Regions from separate parts of the Bradyrhizobium sp. AUGA SZCCT0105 genome, predicted to be linked through region 1. Evidence: predicted binding sites of a transcription regulator. Region 1 holds the regulator's gene; each other region holds the start of a gene.
The links. Region 1 encodes LexA, which represses DNA repair genes until DNA is damaged. Its sites were predicted from a motif close to TGTTCNNNNTGTGTTCNG; they were not measured.

Region 1 (6,734 bases):
GGTACACGCTGAGGCCAGAGCAACTTGGTCACACCATCCTAGACCTCGCCCCGGCGCTTTCCTTTGCTCCTTCGGAGTTACCGGATTCATACGGGTCGAAGACTGAACCTTATTGCTCGCTCGCGCGTATCCATAACGTCAGGATTTTGCCATTCCTCCTGGGGCTAGAACCAACGCCGCCCGTCGTATTTCAATGCGGGCGGCGTTGCGCGTTTCTGGCCCGGAACGAGAGGAGACCGAGCGCGCCCGCGCGGCTGACATGGATGAAAGTTCCCGGGCAGGAACCGGAACGGATATCAGCCGACGTGAGTTGGACAGCATGATCTTGAAGGATGGAGCATCATCGCCGTGAGCCGAAAAACCCTGCAGGCACGTTCAGAGCAGGCGCTCGTCGTCGTCATCCTCAGCACCGGCGCGCTCATCGCCTACCTCGGCCTGGCGCTTTCCAGGATATGAGAGGTCTGCCCGGCAAGCAGCAAGTCGCTGCGCATCGAAGCCCGTAAGCCCAATCACTGATGTGCCCGGCGCAAGCCCCGCAGCAAAATTTCTTCGCTTTATCCGAAGTACAATTCATTGCTCGGTCCCATGGGTGCCATCGGCATCGGGCTTTCCCTGCGCCCTCTTCAAGAGAGACGGCGAAACGAAGAGCAAGGCTCGGGCAAATGATGTCGCGAGAGTGCGAAGCTGCGTCCTCACTCCAACTGTCATCGCCTGGCCTGAACACCTGACCGGGCGATCAAGTACGCTGCGGCTTCTCGATTCAAGCACCGGCGTCTCTGGAATACTGGATCGCCCGGTCAAGCCGGGCGATGACACCGAGATGAAGTACGCAATGACAGTGCGTCATATCGCGCGAGAACCATCCTCATCGTCGTCCTGGCGAAAGCCAGGACCCATTACCCCAAGTGCCCATTGTTGCGCGACGCTGGGGTCACAGCCCTCATTAACAACACGCCCCTGTGGTTATGGGTCCCTGCTTTCGCAGGGACGACACCCCGCTGCCTTCGTCGCATGCCTGCCGCACAATCGGGGACATTGCCGCCCGCCCGCAATTCTCGTACACGGTTTCACGCAATGACCTCGCAACTCTCTCCCGATTCCGTCGACGTGCTGCTGTTCGATATCGGCCGCGTTGTGCTCGACATCGACTTCGAGAAGGTGATGGCGCACTGGGCGTGGCATGCCGGCTGCGCGCCGGCCGACCTCGCCACGCGATTTGTCGTTGACGACAGCTTCAAGCATCACGAGATCGGCCGGATCGACGACGCGGCGTTCTTCGAAAACCTGCGCCGGACGCTCGGCGTCAACCTCACCGATGCACAGTTCCTCGAAGGCTGGAATGCGATCTTCACCGGCGAGATGCCGGGGATTGCACCCCTGCTCGCCACCGCCGCCAGGCGGATGCCGCTCTACGCTTTCTCCAACACCAATCCGGCGCACGTTGCGCATTTCTCGGTCATCCATGCCGAGCTGCTCAGCCATTTCCGCAACGTTTTCCTGTCCTCGACGATCGGATTTCGGAAACCCGACGCCGAGGCCTACGATCATGTGGTAAAAGCCGTCGGCGTGCCGGCGTCGCGGATCCTGTTCTTCGACGACCTGGCCGCCAACATCGAGGGCGCGCGGGCGCGTGGCCTTCATGCCATCCACGTGACATCGACGGATGACGTGGCGAGGGCTCTGACTGCACTTGGTATTGAACATTTGGATTGAAGGAGCTCCGAGCGTGGCCCTGATGCCGGTTGCCGATGCCCTGTCCGCCGTCCTCGCCGGCGCCGAACCGCTACCGGAGGAGATGGTCGCGCTCGATGCCGCCTACCACCGCACCCTGGCGCGCGACCTCGCCGCGCGGCGCACCCAGCCGCCACAGCCGATGTCGGCGATGGACGGCTATGCCGTGCGCGCGGCCGACGCTGGTGATCTGAAGGCCCGGCTCAGGGTGATTGGCGAAGTCGCCGCCGGCCGGCCGTTCGAGCGCACGGTCGGCGCCGGCGAAGCGGTGCGGATCTTCACCGGCGGCGTGATCCCCCATGGCGCCGACGCCGTCATCATCCAGGAAGACACTGCCGTCGACGGCGACCACATCACGATCACCGAGCTAGCTGCCGCCGGACGGCATATCCGCCCGGCCGGCGTCGACTTCCGTGAAGGCGACGTGCTGCTCGATGCCGGCAGCCGCCTCTCCGATCGCGCGCTGTCGCTGGCGGCCGCCATGAACTATCCGGACCTCGCGGTGCACCGCCGTCCGAAGGTCGCGGTGCTGGCGACCGGCGACGAGCTGGTGATGCCGGGCTCGACGCCCGGCCCCGGCCAGATCGTCTATTCCAACGGCTATGCGCTGCGGGCGCTGGCGCGCGCCGAAGGCGCCGAGACCGTCGATCTCGGGATTGCCGCCGACACGGTGGAGGCCACCACCGCCGGCATCCGCCGGGCCCGAGAGACGGGTGCCGACATCCTGATCACGACCGGCGGCGCCTCGGTCGGCGACCACGACCTGGTCAAGCAGTCGCTGGAGGCCGAAGGCGTCGAGATGGCGTTCTGGCGGATCGCGATGCGGCCCGGCAAGCCGATGATGCATGGCCGGCTCGGCGCGATGCGGGTGATCGGCCTGCCCGGCAATCCGGTGTCCTCCTATGTCTGCGCCTTCCTGTTTCTGGTGCCGTTGATTCGGGCGCTGAGCGGCCGAAAAGCTGTTCATCATCGCCGCGAGAGCGCATTGCTCGGCCGCGACATCGCCGCCAACGACCAGCGCGAGGACTATCTGCGCGCCCGCCTCGAGGAGCGCGAGGACGGCACGCTGATCGCAACGCCTGTCATGCAGCAGGACTCGTCGCTGCTCGGGAATCTCGCTGCGGCACGGGCACTTCTCGTGCGTCCGCCGTTTGCGCCCGCCGCCGCCAAAGGCAGCCAATGCGAGATCCTGACACTGCCCAAGTGACAGCGCAGACCGCATCGCTTGTGCGCTCGCCGGATGCGTTCACCGGAAATTAAGTGGTTGCGGAACACATATCGAACATATAGTGTCCGTTCATGATTTGTTTCGAGTACTGGTGTGTACAAATGGGAGGCCGCGAGGGAGCGCTTGTGATGAGCACCGTGCTCCTGAGGTCTGGCCCCGCCTGAAAAGTCTCGGAATCGAACGACGCTACCAACCGGGGGAATACTCGAGATGCTCACGCGCAAACAGTACGAACTTCTGCGTTTCATCAATGAACGTCTGAAGGAGGCCGGCGTACCGCCCTCGTTCGACGAGATGAAGGATGCGCTCGACCTGCGCTCGAAGTCCGGAATCCACCGCCTGATCACTGCGCTGGAGGAGCGCGGCTTCATCCGCCGCCTGCCCAACCGCGCCCGCGCCATCGAAGTCATCAAGCTGCCCGAACTCTCGGCCGGCGGCGGCAACGGCCGCCGCGGCTTCACGCCGAGCGTGATCGAAGGCACCCTCGGCAAGCGCACCAGCACGCCGCCGATCGCCGAGGACGACGGCAACCGTCCGGTCGCGGTCCCCGTGATGGGCCGGATCGCCGCCGGTACGCCGATCGAGGCGCTGCAGACCCGCAGCCACACCATCAGCGTACCGCCCGACATGCTCGGCGCCGGCGAGCACTATGCGCTGGAAGTGCGCGGCGACTCGATGGTCGACGCCGGCATCCTCGACGGCGACATGGCGCTGATCCAGCGCAACGACGTCGCCAACACCGGCGACATCGTGGTGGCACTGATCGACGAGGAGGAAGCCACCCTGAAGCGCTTCCGCCGCCGCGGCGCGTCGATCGCGCTGGAGCCGGCCAACACCGCCTATGAAGTGCGCATCCTGCCGCCGAACCGGGTCCGCATCCAGGGCAAGCTGATCGGCCTCTATCGCAAATACTGAATTTCAAATACTTGCGGCGGCGGGGAACGAGCAACACATCGGATCGTTCTTTGAAAGATAGCGTAACGTGCAGCCTGCCCGACGCGCTCCGATACCTCTCGCGCAGCGTCGCGTGTTTGTGATCAGGGCGTTTCGTCGACCAGTCGTACAATCGCCCAGAAACGAGGAGACACTCGTTCGCTATCGTCCACTCTGGTAGAGGCCCTATGCCTCAAGGAGAGGCACGGGTCGCTACCTCGAACAGAGGAGCCATCCGATGTGTGACTATAGTCTGCACGCCGTGGCGTCGCGCCCCGCCATTGTTGGAGAGACGCTGATCACCACGACTTTCCGCGGCACGTCGACCCGCGGCTTTGCTTCGGAGACCGACCCCACTGTCGCGGTCTGCATGCTGCCGGGCACCGAGCTCGCTTTCGCCGAGAACGTTCGCTACGACAGCCGCTGGATCTGGACCAAGACGATGAACTTCCGCGTCGGCGTGTTCAACGAAGTCGAGCCCGACGTTCCCGATCGCCATCATGACGCGGTCGAATTCCCCGACGGCAGCCATGTGCTGGTGACCCAGCTCGTCGAGGGACAACGCGTCAGCGTGCTGCAATTGCCGGCGCTGCATCCGCCGGTCGAGCAGAAGCCGAAGGTTGTGGAGCGGCGGCCCTCCGCATTTGCGTCGCTGTTTTTGGGTTGAACGCATCGTCGCCGCGGAATGAGCTGTTCGGCGGCGGATGACCTAAGCGATTTCGAGCGACCCCGGACGCCGGGTTCCGGGGCGCAGCTGGAGAATTGCGTCGGCGCGCGCCTTGGCGCATCATCGGGCACGGAGGACGTGCGTGGTGGTCGACAAGGTCACATGGCAAAAGGCTGGACGCGTCACGGAGCCGGGCCGCTACTTGTTCCGGTTCGGCTGGCTGACGGTGACGGCTGACGACCTGAAGGTCTGGGAGCGATTCCCCGAGGCTTCCTTCACCCTCGTCAAGAAGCCCGACGCTGGCCCTGACTCCGACGAATACCATCTCGGCCTGTTCGAGTTGCCGACCGGCCCCTCACCCGACAACGGCTAATCCTCGCCCTGCAAATCGGTCTCGGCCGGCGTCGCATCGACGACGGGCCGCGGCGCGCTGCCGAGTGCGCGCAACGTCGTCTCAACCTCACCGTCGCCGGGAACCGCCGGCGACCACGGCCGGTCGATCCCGCCGGGCTTGACCGCATCGATGGCATAGCCGTCCCTGATGCGCCGCAGCACCAGCGCGCCGTGGCGCCGCAACCGCTCGGCATCGATCACCGAAGCCGCGCAGCCCCGCGGTGCCGGCCGCGCGGTCACGATCAGCGCCGCACGCTCGCAATCATCGGCCAGCGCCTCCGGCCGTGTCGCCAGCGCGACGAAGGCGCCGCCGGGCCCCTGCGTCACGCAGCCGCTCGGATCGCAGGAGACACCCTCGCCGAGCGAGGAATCCGTGGCAGTCCGCGCGTCAGCATCCGCCGCCAGCCACTCCTTGACCAGAAATGCGTCCTTCGCGCTGTGCATCAGATGCAGCCGCCCGTCGCCGCCCCGCACCGCGACGTTGCGGCCGTCGGCGGAGACCAGCACGTCCGGCTGCGGCACCCACAGCGCCCAGACCGAGGCCACCACCAACAGCACCGCCCCCGACCAGCGCAGCGGCGTGCGCAACAGCCCAAGCAGGATGAGACCCGCGCTTGCCACGACCATCGGCCCGATTCCGAACGCCGCCATCCGGCCGACCGCGCCTGGGAGCGCTGCGACCCATTGCGTCACCAGGATCATCCAGTCGATGCCGAACCCCATGATTGCCCAGAACACGCCGTCGAAGCCGAACGGCATGGCGAGCAGCCCGAGCAGGCCGGCCGGCATCACGACCGCCGACACCACCGGCATCGCCGCGAGGTTCGCCAGCAGCCCGTAGGGCGTCACGCGGTGGAAATGGAATGCGGCGTAGGGTGTGGTCGCGAGCCCCGCCACCAGCGAGGCCAACATCAGCATCGTGAGCTCACGCCCGCCCCACAGCGCGACGCGCGCGGTCGCCGAATGATCGGGCGACGCCAGCAGGTTCGGCAGCCCGATCTGCACCAGCCCCACCAGCCCGAGGGTCGCCGCAAACGACATCTGGAAGCTCGGATGCACCAGCGCCTCCGGCGCGATCGCGAGCACGATCAGCGCCGCCACCGCCAGCGTGCGGAAGGTGATCGCGCGGCGGTCGACGATCACGGCGATCAGCACCACGGCCGTCATGAAGAACGATCGCTGGGTCGCGACCTCCGCCCCCGACAGCAGCAGGTAGAACGCCGCCGCGACGAGCGCGGCCGCCGCCGCCCATTTCTTGATCGGGTGCCCGGCCGTCAGCGCCGGAAACAGCGCAAGCAACGCGCGGATCGTGAAGAACACGACGCCGGCGACCACGGCCATGTGGTAGCCGGAGATCGACAGCACGTGGCCGAGCCCCGAGATGAACATCGCGTCGTTGACCGGCGTCGTGATCGCATCGCGCCGGCCGGTGAGCAGTGCAGTTGCGATCGCGCGCTGATCCCCGTCGAGCGTGGTGCGGATGCGCGCGTCGATGGCATCGCGCAGCCACTGCATGAATGCGGCATAGCGCAGCGCAAGGCCACCAGTTGCCGGCGGCTCCCTAGTCTTCACCGCGCCCATCACGAAACCGGATGCGCCGATACCCTGGAAATAGAGGTCGCGGCCGAAATCATAGGAGCCCGGACGCTGCGGCCCGAGCGGCGGCATCAGCCGCGCCTTCAATTCGACGAAGCTGCCGACCTCGGGCGCGGTGCCCTTCTTCACCGAGAGCCTGACGCGCTCGAGTTTTGGCACCTCGCGCTGGCTTTCCATCGACACGAC
Region 2 (6,734 bases), on a different contig from region 1:
TGCCGATCGGCACATAGGTGTCGAGCCGGTCCTGGGTCAGCACATAGCCGCCGACATGCTGCGAGAGATGGCGCGGAAATTCGATCAGCTCGGTGGCGAGCTCGACCGCGAGGTTGATCATCGCGTTCTTCGGGTCCAGCCCGGCCTGGCGCACCTGCATGTCGTTGAGGCCCTTGCCCCAGCTGCCCCACACGGTGTCGGCGAGCGCCGCGGTGACGTCCTCGGTCAGCCCGAGCGCCTTGCCGACGTCGCGGATCGCGCTGCGCGGTCGATAATGGATGATGGTGGCGATGATCGCGGCGCGGTGGCGACCGTAGCGGCGATAGACATATTGCATCACCTCCTCGCGCCGCGAATGCTCGAAATCGACATCGATGTCGGGCGGCTCCAGCCGCTCCTTGGAGATGAAGCGCTCGAACAGCAGATCGACCTTGGTCGGATCGACCGAGGTGACACCGAGCACGTAACAGACCGCCGAATTCGCCGCCGAGCCCCGCCCCTGGCACAGGATGTTCTGGCTGCGCGCATAGTGCACGATGTCATGCACGGTGAGGAAGTAATGCGCGTATTTCAGCTCGGCGATCAGCGCGAGCTCCTTGTTCAGGGTGGCGCGAAGTTTTCCGTCGATCTCGCCGCCGAAATATTTGTCGACGCCGGCCCAGGTCAGGTCTTCCAGATGCTGCTGCGCGGTCTTGCCCGGCGGCACCGGCTCGTCGGGATACTGGTATTTGAGCTGGTCGAGCGAGAACGAGATGCGTTTCGCAAAGCGCATGGTCTCCGCGATCGCGGCAGGCCAGTCGCGGAACAGCCTGATCATCTCATGCGCCGGCTTGAGATGCCGCTCGGCATTGGCCTCGAGCCTGCGGCCGACAGCCTCGATCGTGGTCTTTTCGCGGATGCAGGTCAGCACATCCTGCAGCGGACGGCGCGCGGGATGGTGGTAGAGCACCTCGTTGGTGGCGAGCAGCGGCACGCCGGCGTCAGTGGCGAGGCCATGCAGCCGCGCGAGGCGGCGCCTGTCGTCGCCGCGATAGAGCAGGCTTGCCGCCAGCCAGACACCGTCGGCCGCGCTGGCCTTGAGCTGCGCGAGCAGATCAAGCGCTTTTTCCGCCTCGAAACGGTGCGGCAGCGCCAGCACCAAGAGCTGGCCTTCGGCGAAGTCGACGAGATCGGACAGGGCGAGACGGCAGTCGCCCTTCTCGATCCGTTCGATGCCGCCGCCGCGCTTGCCGCGGGTCAAGAGCTGGCACAGCCGGCCGTAGGCGGCGCGGTCGCGCGGATAGACCAGGATGTCGGGCGTGCCGTCGACGAAGACGATGCGGGCGCCGATCAGAAGCTTGGGCGGATGGGCGACCTTGTCGCTGTCGAGCTCCTTCCAGGCGCGCACCACGCCGGCCAGCGTGTTGTGATCGGCGAGCCCGATCACGGGAATCCCGAGTTCGCTCGCCTGATGCACATAGGCGCGCGGATCGGAGCCGCCGCGCAGGAAGGAGAAATTGCTGGTGATGCCGATCTCGGCATAGTCGGGCATCAGATTCTTGTTTTGACGCGTTTTCTTCACGCGAACCGGCTCCCACTTCGCTCGAAAACGCTCTGCATATTCATGCGAACAGCCCGTGCACATACCAGTTGGCCGGGACCGGCTTGCCTTCCTCGTCGCGCAGCTCGCTCTCGTAGAGGCCGTCGCGAAAGATCCAGAAGCGCTGGCCCTCGGCATCCTCGACGCGGAAGTAATCGCGCGTCAGCGCCGCGCCGTCCTGCTTCCACCATTCCATCGCGATGCGCTCGGGGCCCTCGACCCGCACCACCGCATGCAAGGCGCGCCGCCAGGTGAACTGGTGCGGCGGACCGTCCGGCACACTCGCGAACGGCACCTTGATCGGCTCGGGCCGCTCGAACAGCCTGAGCGGCCGCAGCGGCGGCTCGCCGACGACGCGCTCCGGCCAGGCGGCCGCGCTCGCCGCGGCCAGATGATGCTGCGCCGGCAGCGCGAGCGCTGATCGTTCGGGGATATGGCTCTCGAGCGGCAGATGCACGACGACGCGCTTGCCCCCGATACGGGCGGCGATGCGGTCGATCAGCGCCGAGATCTCGTCATTGTCGTGCACTGACGTGTCGAGATCGCGCTGCTGCTGCACCACGATCTCGGTACGCCCGGCTGCGAGGCGGATGAGATCGAAGCCGAAGCCGGGGTCGAGCGGATCATTGAGCGCATCGAGCCGCTCGCGGAACAGGCGGTCGATCATCTCGGGCCGCGTCACCGGCCGCCCGGTCTCGACCATGATCGCGCGCACCGCGCCGTCGGTACGGAAGAAGCTCGCTTCCAGCTGCCGCGCGCCCTTGCCCTGCTTGTCCATCGCAGCAACCAGCGTCTTGGCGAGGCTTGAGAGCGTCAGCGCGATCACGGTGTCGGTCGCGATCGGCTCGGGGAAACGTTTCTCGACGATGTAATCGGGCAGCGGCTTGCGCGGGCTGATCGGGGCATCGCCCCGCCCGAGCGCGTGGCCGAGCAGGGTCGTGAAATCAGCGCCGAACCGCGCCGAGATCTCATGCGGCGCGCGCGAGGCGACATCGCCGATGGTCTTCAGGCCGGCGCGGCGCAGGCCGGTGGTGACAGTGGCATCGGCGCCGAGCGCCGACACCGGCAGCGGGCCGACCGCTTCCGCCTCCGCGCCATCGGCGATGACCTGCCCCGAGGCATAGCGCGTCAGCGTGCGCGCCGCGATCGAGGTGCCGGCAATCGCCGCGCTGACGGCAAAGCCGCGCCGGCTCAGCGCATTGATGACGATCTGCAGCAGCGCGCGCTCGCCGCCGAACAGATGCGCGCAGCCGGTGATGTCGAGGAACAGGCCATAAGGCGGATCGAGCGCGACCAGCGGCGTGAAGCGGTCGCACCAGTCGGCGATGTCGTTCAGCGTCTTCAGATCGGCGGTGGGATCGGCGTCGTAGACCGTAAGCTCCGGGCAGATCGCCCGCGCATTGGCGAGCGGCAGCCCGATCGACAACCCGGCCCGCACCGCCGCCTCGTCGATCGCGTGCAGCAGGATCGCGTTGTGGTCCTTTGCGACCACGACACTGGGGAGTTCTCGTGAGAACCGAAGTTCTTTCTTCGCCTCTCCCGCTTGCGGGGGAGGCCGGATCGCATCGCGAGATGCGATCCGGGTGGGGGCTCTCCCCTCAGCGGGACTCGTGGCGAGACCCCCACCCCAACCCTCCCCCGCAAGCGGGAGAGGGAGCCCGACCACCGCCCGTGTGTCGGTTGGCACAACGGCATGCGCGTCAGCTTGCGAGGCGATGTCCTGCGCGAGCTTGCGCTTGATGCGGTCGATGGGCAGGCGTGGCAGCCACAGGCTGAGGATACGCCGACGGTTCACTGAATTGGCACTCATCACATTTCCATTCCATGATCCATCGCCCGACCGGGCCATGACGGTTGCGCACGAGTTCGGCATCGAAGCGCGGCGCGCCCCAGGCGCAGGCAGCATTGCCGGGCGGCGAATGCGCCGCGCGCACGATCCAGCGCGTCTCCGCGGTCGAGGGGATCGGAGTCGCCGCGATCCGCAGCACCAGCGCGGTGACGCCGGAGGCTTGCGCGGCCAGGGTCAGTTTGCGGCTGGCGACGAGATCGAGCTGGCGCGCATGGCCCCAGATCTCGAGGACAACCGCGCCGAGCGCATCGCAGGCGAGCGCGTCGGCCGCGGTGCGCAGGCCGCTGTCGACATCGGCGGCACGCACGGTGACCAAGAGGCGCGGATCGAGGCCGAGCTCGGCCAGCCCGCGCATCGACAGCGCGCCGTTTTCGCGATCGGAAAAATCCTGCCGCACCCAGACCAGCGGCTTGCGCGCTGACACCCGTCCGGCGAGCCCGGCGATGAAGCCGGTCGCCGCGCCGCCTTGATGGCCGGCCGCGAACACCTCGTGCAGCGCGGCCGGCGCAAGCCCGCCGCGCAGCATCGCGTCCGCGCTCGTGTGTCCGAGCGCGATGCGGTTCGGCATCGCCGCCTCCGATGGCGCCTCGATGCGCGCGATGCTGCCGCGCAGAGACGCAAGCGTACCCGTGCGTGCGCCGTTCATTGCGCCGCTCCTTCTCAACCAAAATTTGAGGCCGTCACTGATCTGAACAGAGAACCAGGGACTGGCTCATTTGTTCATGATACGTTCTAATATAAAGCTAACAGGGCCCGCGGAGTCAATCGGATTGGTGAGCTCATCGATTCATGAGTGGAATCAATGGGATTCAGCAGCAGCCGAACCGGATGGACCTGATCTTCCGCAAGTCAGGCGCGGCAGGCCCCGAAAATGGCGGCGTGACGGAAACGGAGCAATCGCATGCGTATCATCGTGCTCGACAACGACACCGACTTCGAGGGCTGGCGCAAGGCCGCGCGGCGATTGGCGCTGAATGGCGTGAATCCTGCGGAGGTCACGTGGACCGTACGCAAGGACGACGAACCCTCGTCAGCCTCCTGCGTGAATGACTTGCCCGATGCACCACAGGCGCAGTTCAATGTCCCCGCCATTTTTGTCGAGCTCGCAAAGACCGCGATCCTGCATCGCAATGACGAGCGCTTCGCCCTGCTCTATCGCCTGCTGTGGCGGCTGCGCAGCCATCACGATCTGCTCAGCGCGACTGATGATCCCGAGGTAGCCGAGGTCCACGCGATGGCGCGCGCGGTCTATGGCGACATCGACAGGATGCACGCGCAGCTCCGCTTCCGCGAGATCGGCCGCGAACGGACGGCGCATTACGTCGCTTGGTTCGAGCCGGAGCATCGCATCGTCGAGTTCGCCGCACCTTTCTTCGCCGGCCGCTTCGCCGACATGCCGTGGTCGATCCTGACCCCCGACGTCTGCGCGCATTGGGACGGGCACGCGATCTCGATCTCGCCGGGCGTCGCCAAATCCGAGGTGCCGAGCGAGGATCGGCTCGAGGAGGTCTGGCGGCGTCACGACAACGGCCTCTTCAATCCCGCGCGGCTGAAAGTGATGGAGATGCCGCAGGCCTATTGGAGGAACCTGCCCGAGGACTCGATCATTAAGCCGCTGATCGAAGACGCCATGCGCATGACCAGCGGCCCCTTCATCGCACGCAAGGCGGCCGAGCCGCGGAAGCCGCAGGATGAGCCGATGGCCCGCAAGCAAACTCACGACATGCAAGTTCACGACACGATCGCTGCCTTGCGCAAAGAGGCCGCCGATTGTCGCGCCTGTCCGCTGTGGAAGGACGCAACCCAGACCGTGTTCGGCGAAGGGCCGCAAAGCGCCACGCTGATGCTGGTCGGCGAGCAGCCCGGCGACAAGGAAGATCTCGCAGGCCATCCCTTTGTCGGACCGGCCGGGCAGATGCTCGATCGCGCGCTTGAGGACGCCGGCATCGCGCGCGCCAAGGTCTACATCACCAACGCGGTGAAGCACTTCAAATTCGTGCCGCGCGGCAAGATTCGGCTGCACCAGAAGCCGGGCACACAGGAGATCCGCGCCTGCCGTCAGTGGTACGCGCGCGAGCTTGACGCCATCAGGCCGGAACTCGTGGTGGCGCTCGGCGCCACCGCAGCGCAGAGCGTGCTCGGCAAAATCACCCCGATCAACAAGAACCGCGGCCGCCTGATCGATCACGACGGAACCAAGGTGCTCGTCACCGTACATCCGTCCTACCTGTTGCGGCTGCCAGACGAGAAAGCCAAAGCGCTGGAATATCAGCGCTTTATTGACGACCTGAAAATTGCCGCAGATCAGTTGCGCAATGCGACCCGCGCGGCCTGAGTTGCGCCAATCCGGCGGAACCAGGGACCACACTTCAACGTGAAATTGTCTCTGGACGCCGACAAATACCTACAACCTTTAATTGATCCGTGATACTGTGACATGTTCCATAGGTATCGGGCGTCATGTTCACGCCATGACGTACCTGAGGCGGGCGCGCTGCGCGGTTTGCTAGCCCCAATCGTGCGGCGCGCCACCTCATCTCGCAATCCTCCCCTCCTCAGTCACCTGCTCGCGGCACGCGCCGGATTTCTGGTTATTTGAATTCCTGGTTGCCGGGATTTCCAGTGACCTTGATTCCCGGTGGCGTGGCTTCGCGGGCCCGACGTCTCGCTGCCGGCGCCCTCGCCTTCCGCATGTCTCGCTCCGCGAAACCCGGACAGTGACTTCAGTCACGATCATTGCGCGATCGGTGATCGTCTGTTGCTGAAGATTGCCACGAGGCCACGAAGGCCCGTGGACCTTCAATGCGTTGCACAACAATTCGGCGGGATGTCCACCGTTATGGGTGGCCGGTTCATTTCGCGGGGCGGATTTCAATTGCCTGTCATATGCATCGATCAAAATCGGAGGCATTGGGACAGGAGTTTACCATGAGCGATATGGCGTTACCCGGCTCGATCGAGCCCGCCCTGAAAAAGGGTCCGGACCTCGACAAGGGCTTCCACCCCATGACGGGGATCATTTATTTGGGCGTGGTCGCAGCCGCGCTGCTGTTCGTTGCCTACAGCATCTATGCCGACGTCGACGCCACCGGCACGCGCGTCACGTCGTTCCTGCCCTACATCATGCTGTTCGTCGCGCTGCTGATCGCGCTCGGCTTCGAATTCGTCAACGGCTTCCACGACACCGCAAACGCGGTCGCCACCGTGATCTACACCCGCTCGCTGCCGGCGCATATCGCCGTGGTCTGGTCGGGCATGTTCAACCTGTTCGGCGTGCTGCTCTCGAGCGGCGCCGTCGCGTTCGGC
Region 3 (6,734 bases), on a different contig from region 1:
GTGCTGCACGAGCTGGGCGAGCGCGAGGAGGCGGTCCGCATCTATCGGCAGGTCTCGGCTCGTGATCCGTCCGATCACGTCATCCTCAACAATCTCGGCGCCTGCCTGTTCGAGCTCGGACAGGTCGACGACGCCATCGCCTGCGCCGAGCTGGCGCTGGCGCTCAAGCCGGACTATGCCGCCGCGCACACCAATCTTGGAATCATCTTCGAGGCGCAGAACCTGGTCGAGGCGGCGGTCGCCGCGCATCGGCGGGCCATCGCGCTCGAACCCAGTTACGCCAAGGGCCACGCCAATCTTGCGGTCGCGCTGCGCAATGCCGGCGAGATCGATGCGGCGCTGGTGGCCTCGCGCCGGGCCATCGCGCTCGATCCCGAACAGCCGCTGGCGCATTACAACCACGCGCATTTCCTTCTGATGAACGGCGAGTTCGAGGAGGGCTTTGAGGAGTATCAGTGGCGCCGCAAGACCAAGATGCTCAGCGAAGGCGATCCGGTGTTCGACGAGCCGGAATGGCAGGGTGAGCCGCTGGCGGAACGCACGCTGCTGTTGTTTGCCGAATACGGGCTCGGCGACGCCATCAATTTCGTCCGCTATGTGCCGATGTTGGCGGGCAGCGGCGGCCGGATCATTCTGCAGGTGCAGCCGGCGCTGGTCTCGCTGCTGCGGCCGATGCTGCCCGATGTCGCGATGTTCGCGCGCGGCGAGCCCTTGCCGCCATTCGACCTGCAACTGCCGCTGCTGAGCCTGCCGCGGATCTTCCGCACCACCGTCGAGACCATTCCCGCCGCCGTGTCCTATCTGCAGGCGAACGCCACCAAGCTCGCACGCTGGCGCGAGGCGCTCGCCGGTGTGTCCGCGCTGAAGGTCGGTGTGGTCTGGGCCGGCAATGCCAGGCACAAGGGCGACCGCCAGCGCTCGCTGCCGGCCGATGCCGTGCTGCCGCGGCTGGTCACGCCTGGCGTCCAGCTCTACAGCCTGCAGAAGGAACCGCGGCCGGACGATGCGCCGATGCTGCGGCGTCTTGGTGCCGATATTGTCGACCTCGCGCCGACGCTGGGCGATTTCGCCGACACCGCCGCTGCCGTCTGCGCGCTCGATCTCGTCATCGCCGTCGACACCTCGGTGGCGCATCTCGCCGGCGCGCTCGGCCGCCCGGTCTGGATGCTGTGTCCCTATGCGCTCGACTGGCGCTGGCTGCGCGACCGCGCCGACACGCCCTGGTATCCGACCATGCGGCTGTTCCGCCAGGACAGACCGCAGGCCTGGGAGGGCGTGCTGACGCGGATGGCCGACGAGCTTGCACGCGTCGCACGGGGGGAGCGGCACCTGCTGCTGCCGCAAACGACGCACGACTGACGACCAGCCGAGCCTTCCGGTCCATCACCCCACGCTCATCCCCTGTGCGCCGCCGAGCAGCTTGGCGTTGAGTCGGCCGCCGTCGAACAGCATTTCACTGACTGCGCCGTCGAGGTCGGAGGTGGTGACCTGCCCGCCACCGTCGCTGACGATGCTGGCCTGGGCGAGACGGCGCATCAGCTCCTTGATGAAGGCGGCGCTGACGCCTTCGGTGCGTCGCACGGCCTCGTCGATGACGGGCTGCGCGAGCGGCAGGCCCTTGCCATAGAGCCTGATCAGCTTGCCGCGTCCGGTCTCGTCAGGCAGCGGCACTTCGATCGCTTGGTCGATGCGGCCGGGCCGGCCGGCCAGCGCACTCTCGAGCTCTTCGGGGCGGTTGGTGGTCAGCAGGAACAGGATGTCGCAATCCTCCTTCAGGCCGTCCATCTCGTTCAGCAGCTTGTTGAGCAGCGATTCCTCGCACGGTCCGCCCATGTCCTCGCGGTCGCGCGCGATCAGGTCGACATCCTCGATCACGACCATGGTCGGCTGCAGCAGGCGGGCGAGGTTCATGTAAGCGCCGAGCAGGCCGACCTGTTCGGCGGTGATGATCAGCGTGGTGTGATCAGGCAGGTTGGTGCCGAGATAGCGAATGGTGTGGGTCTTGCCGGTGCCGGGCGGGCCGTAGAGCAGGATGCCCTTGCGGGTCGACTGTCCGAGCTTGCGCAGCAGATCGCGGCTTTCGACAAAGCCGAGCACGTTGCGGTCGAGCAGCCGCAGTGTCCGTTCCGGCAGGATCACGTCATCGCGGGCAACCGTCGGCAGCCGATGCACGGTCACGCCGCGCGAACGGCCGCGATAGTCCGAACCACCCTCGAGCGAGAGTATCTTGCCGCGGTAGGATCGCGCGGCGTGGACAGCGGCTTCCAGCGCGGCAAAGGTCGGCTGTACGAAGGCATCGCCTGCCGTGCCCGCCGGCAATGCGATCTCGATCCGAACGGCGGGTTCGCGGTCATATTCACGATGATAGGTCAGCAGCACGGCGTAGCGTAACGCGCCGGACCGGCACAGCCACAAACCGTTGACGAGACATTTCACCGGCTCGGGCTCGCCGATATCGACGTCCTGATACTGCGGCGGCGCGATCGCCGGCGCATTGCGGCTGTCCTTCATCAAGGACGCAAATCCAATCGTCTCGTAACGATATTCCTCGTGGATGCCGAAGAAGTGGATCGGGTCGGTGAGCAGGCTGTCGATCGCGACCTGAACGTCGGCGCGCATGTGGCCCGGAAACTGGCGTGCCCGCGTCACGATCAGGTTGCGCGGCACGCCGGCGAAATGCCAGTCGAGCGCAACAAAGGCGTATCGAAACTCTTGGCTCGGCAATTCTTCCGAGCTGCGACGCGCGGCGAGCAGGCAGTCGCTGCACAGCGAGGCCGTCGTGCCGGAGAGAATAATCTCCGTCACGGCCTTCGGGGCTTCGCAGAGATCGCAGGGGCGGCTGGCATCGGCGGACTCGCTCGTGATCATCAACGGGTGGCCGTTGGAGCGGATCAGCCACTTGGCGCTGTTGAACATTGCCCGTGCGACGGCGCCCGGATAGGGGCCGCACGGAACAGCGCCCCTGGCCTCGATCAAGGCAGCGGTGGCGATGGCTTCCTGTTGGGACTTCCCGAAAACCGTGCGCAATAGATACTGCACGAATTCCAGCGGCGTCTCGCCGTCGTCGTGAATGAAGAGCTGGACCGGACCGTCATCGGCAAAGACGTCGTGCATGAGACCTCCGAAACGCAACTGTGACCAAAAGAACAAAATAAGAACATCATGACGACCCCCTGTGCGTCAAGCGAAAGATTGTCCCGCCTCAGCCCTGGCGTGTGGGGGGCCGATCGGGCCGGCTCGGCCCGGAACGCCCGCATGCGTAAACGCCGCTCAACACCTGTGACGATCGTGTTACGGCAAATGCCAAGAGATGGTCGCTGCGGCAGCAAACTTCCGACACATGATCAAGGCGAAAAGGGGCGATCCGACATGGCGCGAGCGCGAGAGCAGAGTCCTCCCGGGGATCTGCGGTCGCGCAATTATTTTAATAAGAGGCCCTCGTGTCGCACAAATTTCGCTTTGCGCTTCTCCTCATCCTCACCCTGTTCGTCTCACCCGCGCTTGCGCAGCCGGCCGCCAAGCCGGCGCCGCCGCAACCCAGTACCAGCGACGCATTGACGCCAGAGCAGGCGAAGCGTGCGCTCGAGACGCTGCAGGACGACAAGAAGCGCGGCGAGATCATCAACACGCTGCGCGCGATCGCCAATGCCTCGCCGCAGGCGGCCGCGCAGCCGGCGCCCGAGCAGCAGTCGCCGATCCCGCTCAGCGCGGACAGCCTCGGCGCGCAGCTTCTGCTGATGGTCTCGGAGCAGGTCGGTGAGATGTCGCGCGAGGTCGCCGACGTCGCGCGCACGCTGACGCATTTCCCGGCATTCTATTACTGGTTCCTTCGCACCGCCAACGATCCGGCCGCCTATGGCCTCATGATCGACATCGCCTGGAAGCTGGCGCTGGTGCTCGGCTGCGCGCTGGCAGCCGAATGGGTGGTGTTCCGCCTGATCAAGCGGCCAGTCGCGTTCCTTGAAGCGCGGCTGCCGCAGACCGCGCGCGTGCCGGTGCAGGCGCTCGCCAGCGCCGATCCGCCGTCGTCGGTTGCCGACGTCACGCCGGAGGGCGATCTGCATCGCCGCCGGCTCAGCCTCGCGCGGGCCTGGCAGTCGCTGGTCCGGCTGCCTTTCGTGCTCGGGCGCCTCGTGCTCGAGCTGCTGCCGGTGGTCGTGTTTCTCAGCGTGGCCGCCGCGCTGCTCAGCACCGAGATCGGCAATCAGTCGACCACGCGGCTGGTGATCCTCGCGGTGATCAACGCCTATGCCTTCTCGCGCGCGCTGATCTGCGCGGTGCGCGCGCTGGCCGGCCCGTTCGGCCTGGTCCGCGTCCGTGCCGAGACCGCGGCCTATATCGAGATATGGGCGCGGCGCATCGTCGCCGTCGGGGTCTCGGGGATCTGCTTGGCCAACGTCGCATTGCTGCTTGGGCTGTCCCACGCCGGCTACGCCGCGCTGCTCCGGCTTGTGATGCTGGTGGTGCACCTCTTCATCGTCGTCATCATCCTGCAATGCCGCCGCCAGGTCGCCGACGTCATCCGCGCGCCGGCCGATCGCACCGGCCTTGCGGCACGGACGCGCAATCGTCTCGCTTCGCTGTGGCATGTGCTGGCGATCGCGCTCGATCTCGCGCTGTGGGCGGTGTGGGCGCTGAACATCCGCAACGGCTATTCGCTGCTGCTGCAATATTTCGTCGGCACCGTCGCGGTGCTGCTGGTCACCCGGCTCGTCACCATGGTGGTGCTGAGCCTGATCGATCGCGGCTTCCGCATCAGCCCGGACCTGATGCAGCGCTTCCCGGGGCTGGAGACCCGCGCCAACCGCTATCTGCCGCTGCTGCGCAAGGTGGTCACGGCGGTGATCGCCCTGGTCGGTTTCGTCGCGCTGCTCGAGGTCTGGGGTGTCGATGCCATCGTCTGGTTCTATGGCGGCCAGATCGGCTCTCGCCTGATCTCGGCGCTGGTGACGATCGGCATTGCCGCGCTCGCCGCGGCCGTGATCTGGGAAGTCGCCAATGCGCTGATGGACCGGCAGATCGACACCCTGTCGCGCGAGGGCCATTTCGCCCGCGCGGCGCGCCTGCGCACCTTCCAGCCGATGCTGCGCACCGCGCTGTTCTGCATCATCGTCGCGGTGGTCGGGCTCACCGCGCTCAGCGAGATCGGCGTCAATGTCGCACCGCTGCTCGCCGGCGCCGGCATCGTCGGCATCGCGATCGGCTTCGGTTCGCAGAAGCTGGTGCAGGATCTCATCACCGGGCTGTTCCTGCTGCTTGAGAATACCGTGCAGGTCGGCGACACCGTGACGGTGTCGGGCCTGTCGGGCGTGGTCGAGAACGTCTCGATCCGCACCATGCGGCTGCGCGCCGGCGACGGCTCGGTGCATATCGTGCCGTTCAGCGCGGTGACGACGATCACCAATGCCAGCCGCGGCGCCGGCAATGCCGCGGTCAGCGTCAACGTGTCCTACAAGGAGGACACCGACCGCGCCGGCGAGGTGCTGAAGGACATCGTCGCCGGGATGCGCCAGGAGACGGCGTATCGCGCGCTGATCCGCGGCGATCTCGAATTGTGGGGCGTCGACAAGGTCGACGGCTCGGTCGTGACCATCGTCGGCCAGATCCGCTGCACCGACGGCGGCCGCTGGTCGGTGCAGCGTGAATTCAACCGCCGCATGAAGCGGCGCTTCCAGGAGGAAGGCATCGAGATTGCCTCGATGGGCCAGACCATCCTGATGCAGCTTCCCGCGCCGTCGGAGCCGGATTCCAACAAGCTGCCGCGCCGCGCGGCGGGCTAGGATAGAGAAACTCCGCTTCACCTCGCCCCGCGTGCGGGGAGAGGTCGGATCGCATCGGAGATGCGATCCGGGTGAGGGGGAGTCTCCGCGAGTTCAACTGCTACCGTGTGTGGGGAGAAAGCCCCTCACCCCAACCCTCTCCCCGTCAGAACGGGGAGAGGGAGCAAACTAGCTGAATGCTGATCGGCGAGTCTCATGGCATGCGACACCGTCTCGCGACGATGAGACGGCAAGGGCCTCGCCGGGCCCGAGGCATGGCTTGCACCTGGCCGAAAACGCCGCCTTTCTCCTCCTCTCCTGCGATTTCCGCGCTGGCACAGCGCTTGCTCAACGCATCTTCGAATGCGCGGCAAGACGCATTGCATGACTGAATCACAAGCGAAGGAAGGAAACGCACATGGAGCTTGGCTACTTCACCATGCCCTCGCACCCGCCGGAGTGCGGATTGAAAGAGGGCCACGACTGGGACCTGCAGACGCTGCGCTGGCTCGACGAGCTCGGCTATCAGGAAGCCTGGATCGGCGAGCATCACACCGCGCCGTGGGAGCCGCATCCGTCGCCCGACCTGCTGGTCGCGCAGGCGCTGCTGCAGACCAAGAACATCCGCATCGGGCCCGGCGGCTTCCTGCTGCCGTATCATCACCCGGCGGAGCTCGCGAACCGCGTCGCGATGCTCGACCATCTCTCGAATGGCCGCCTGAACTTCGGCGTCGCCGCCTCGGGCCTGCCGAGCGATTGGGCGATGTTCAACGTCGACGGCATGTCGGGCCAGAACCGCGACATGACCCGCGAGGCGCTCGAGGTCATCCTGAAGATGTGGTCCGAGCCCGGACCCTGGACCCACAAGGGCAAGTATTGGACGGTGTCAAAGCCGGACACGATGTTCGACTTCCTCAAGCCGCACATCAAACCGTTGCAAGCACCGCATCCGCCGATCGGCGTCGCCGGCCTGTC

Region 2: JQ573_RS07135 (ImuA family protein) is a predicted target of LexA. The motif match lies at 4,146-4,163, and genes of this name have one in related genera.
Region 3: JQ573_RS21440 (ATP-dependent Clp protease adaptor ClpS) is a predicted target of LexA. The motif match lies at 3,143-3,160, and genes of this name have one in related genera.

What each region holds. Positions count from the first base shown of each region.
Region 1 covers NZ_JAFCMK010000006.1:373,906-380,639, reverse strand. Annotated here, with positions in the region: gene JQ573_RS27860 (HAD family phosphatase) at 1,075-1,713, shown strand; gene glp (gephyrin-like molybdotransferase Glp) at 1,727-2,938, shown strand; gene lexA (transcriptional repressor LexA) at 3,170-3,874, shown strand; gene JQ573_RS27845 (hypothetical protein) at 4,131-4,559, shown strand; gene JQ573_RS27840 (hypothetical protein) at 4,705-4,932, shown strand; gene JQ573_RS27835 (ComEC/Rec2 family competence protein) at 4,929-6,734, opposite strand, start outside.
Region 2 covers NZ_JAFCMK010000001.1:1,569,554-1,576,287, reverse strand. Annotated here, with positions in the region: gene JQ573_RS07145 (error-prone DNA polymerase) at 1-1,531, opposite strand, end outside; gene JQ573_RS07140 (Y-family DNA polymerase) at 1,602-3,389, opposite strand; gene JQ573_RS07135 (ImuA family protein) at 3,280-4,074, opposite strand; gene JQ573_RS07130 (UdgX family uracil-DNA binding protein) at 4,330-5,763, shown strand; gene JQ573_RS07125 (inorganic phosphate transporter) at 6,357-6,734, shown strand, end outside.
Region 3 covers NZ_JAFCMK010000004.1:392,225-398,958, forward strand. Annotated here, with positions in the region: gene JQ573_RS21435 (tetratricopeptide repeat protein) at 1-1,359, shown strand, start outside; gene JQ573_RS21440 (ATP-dependent Clp protease adaptor ClpS) at 1,384-3,114, opposite strand; gene JQ573_RS21445 (mechanosensitive ion channel family protein) at 3,441-5,780, shown strand; gene JQ573_RS21450 (LLM class flavin-dependent oxidoreductase) at 6,178-6,734, shown strand, end outside.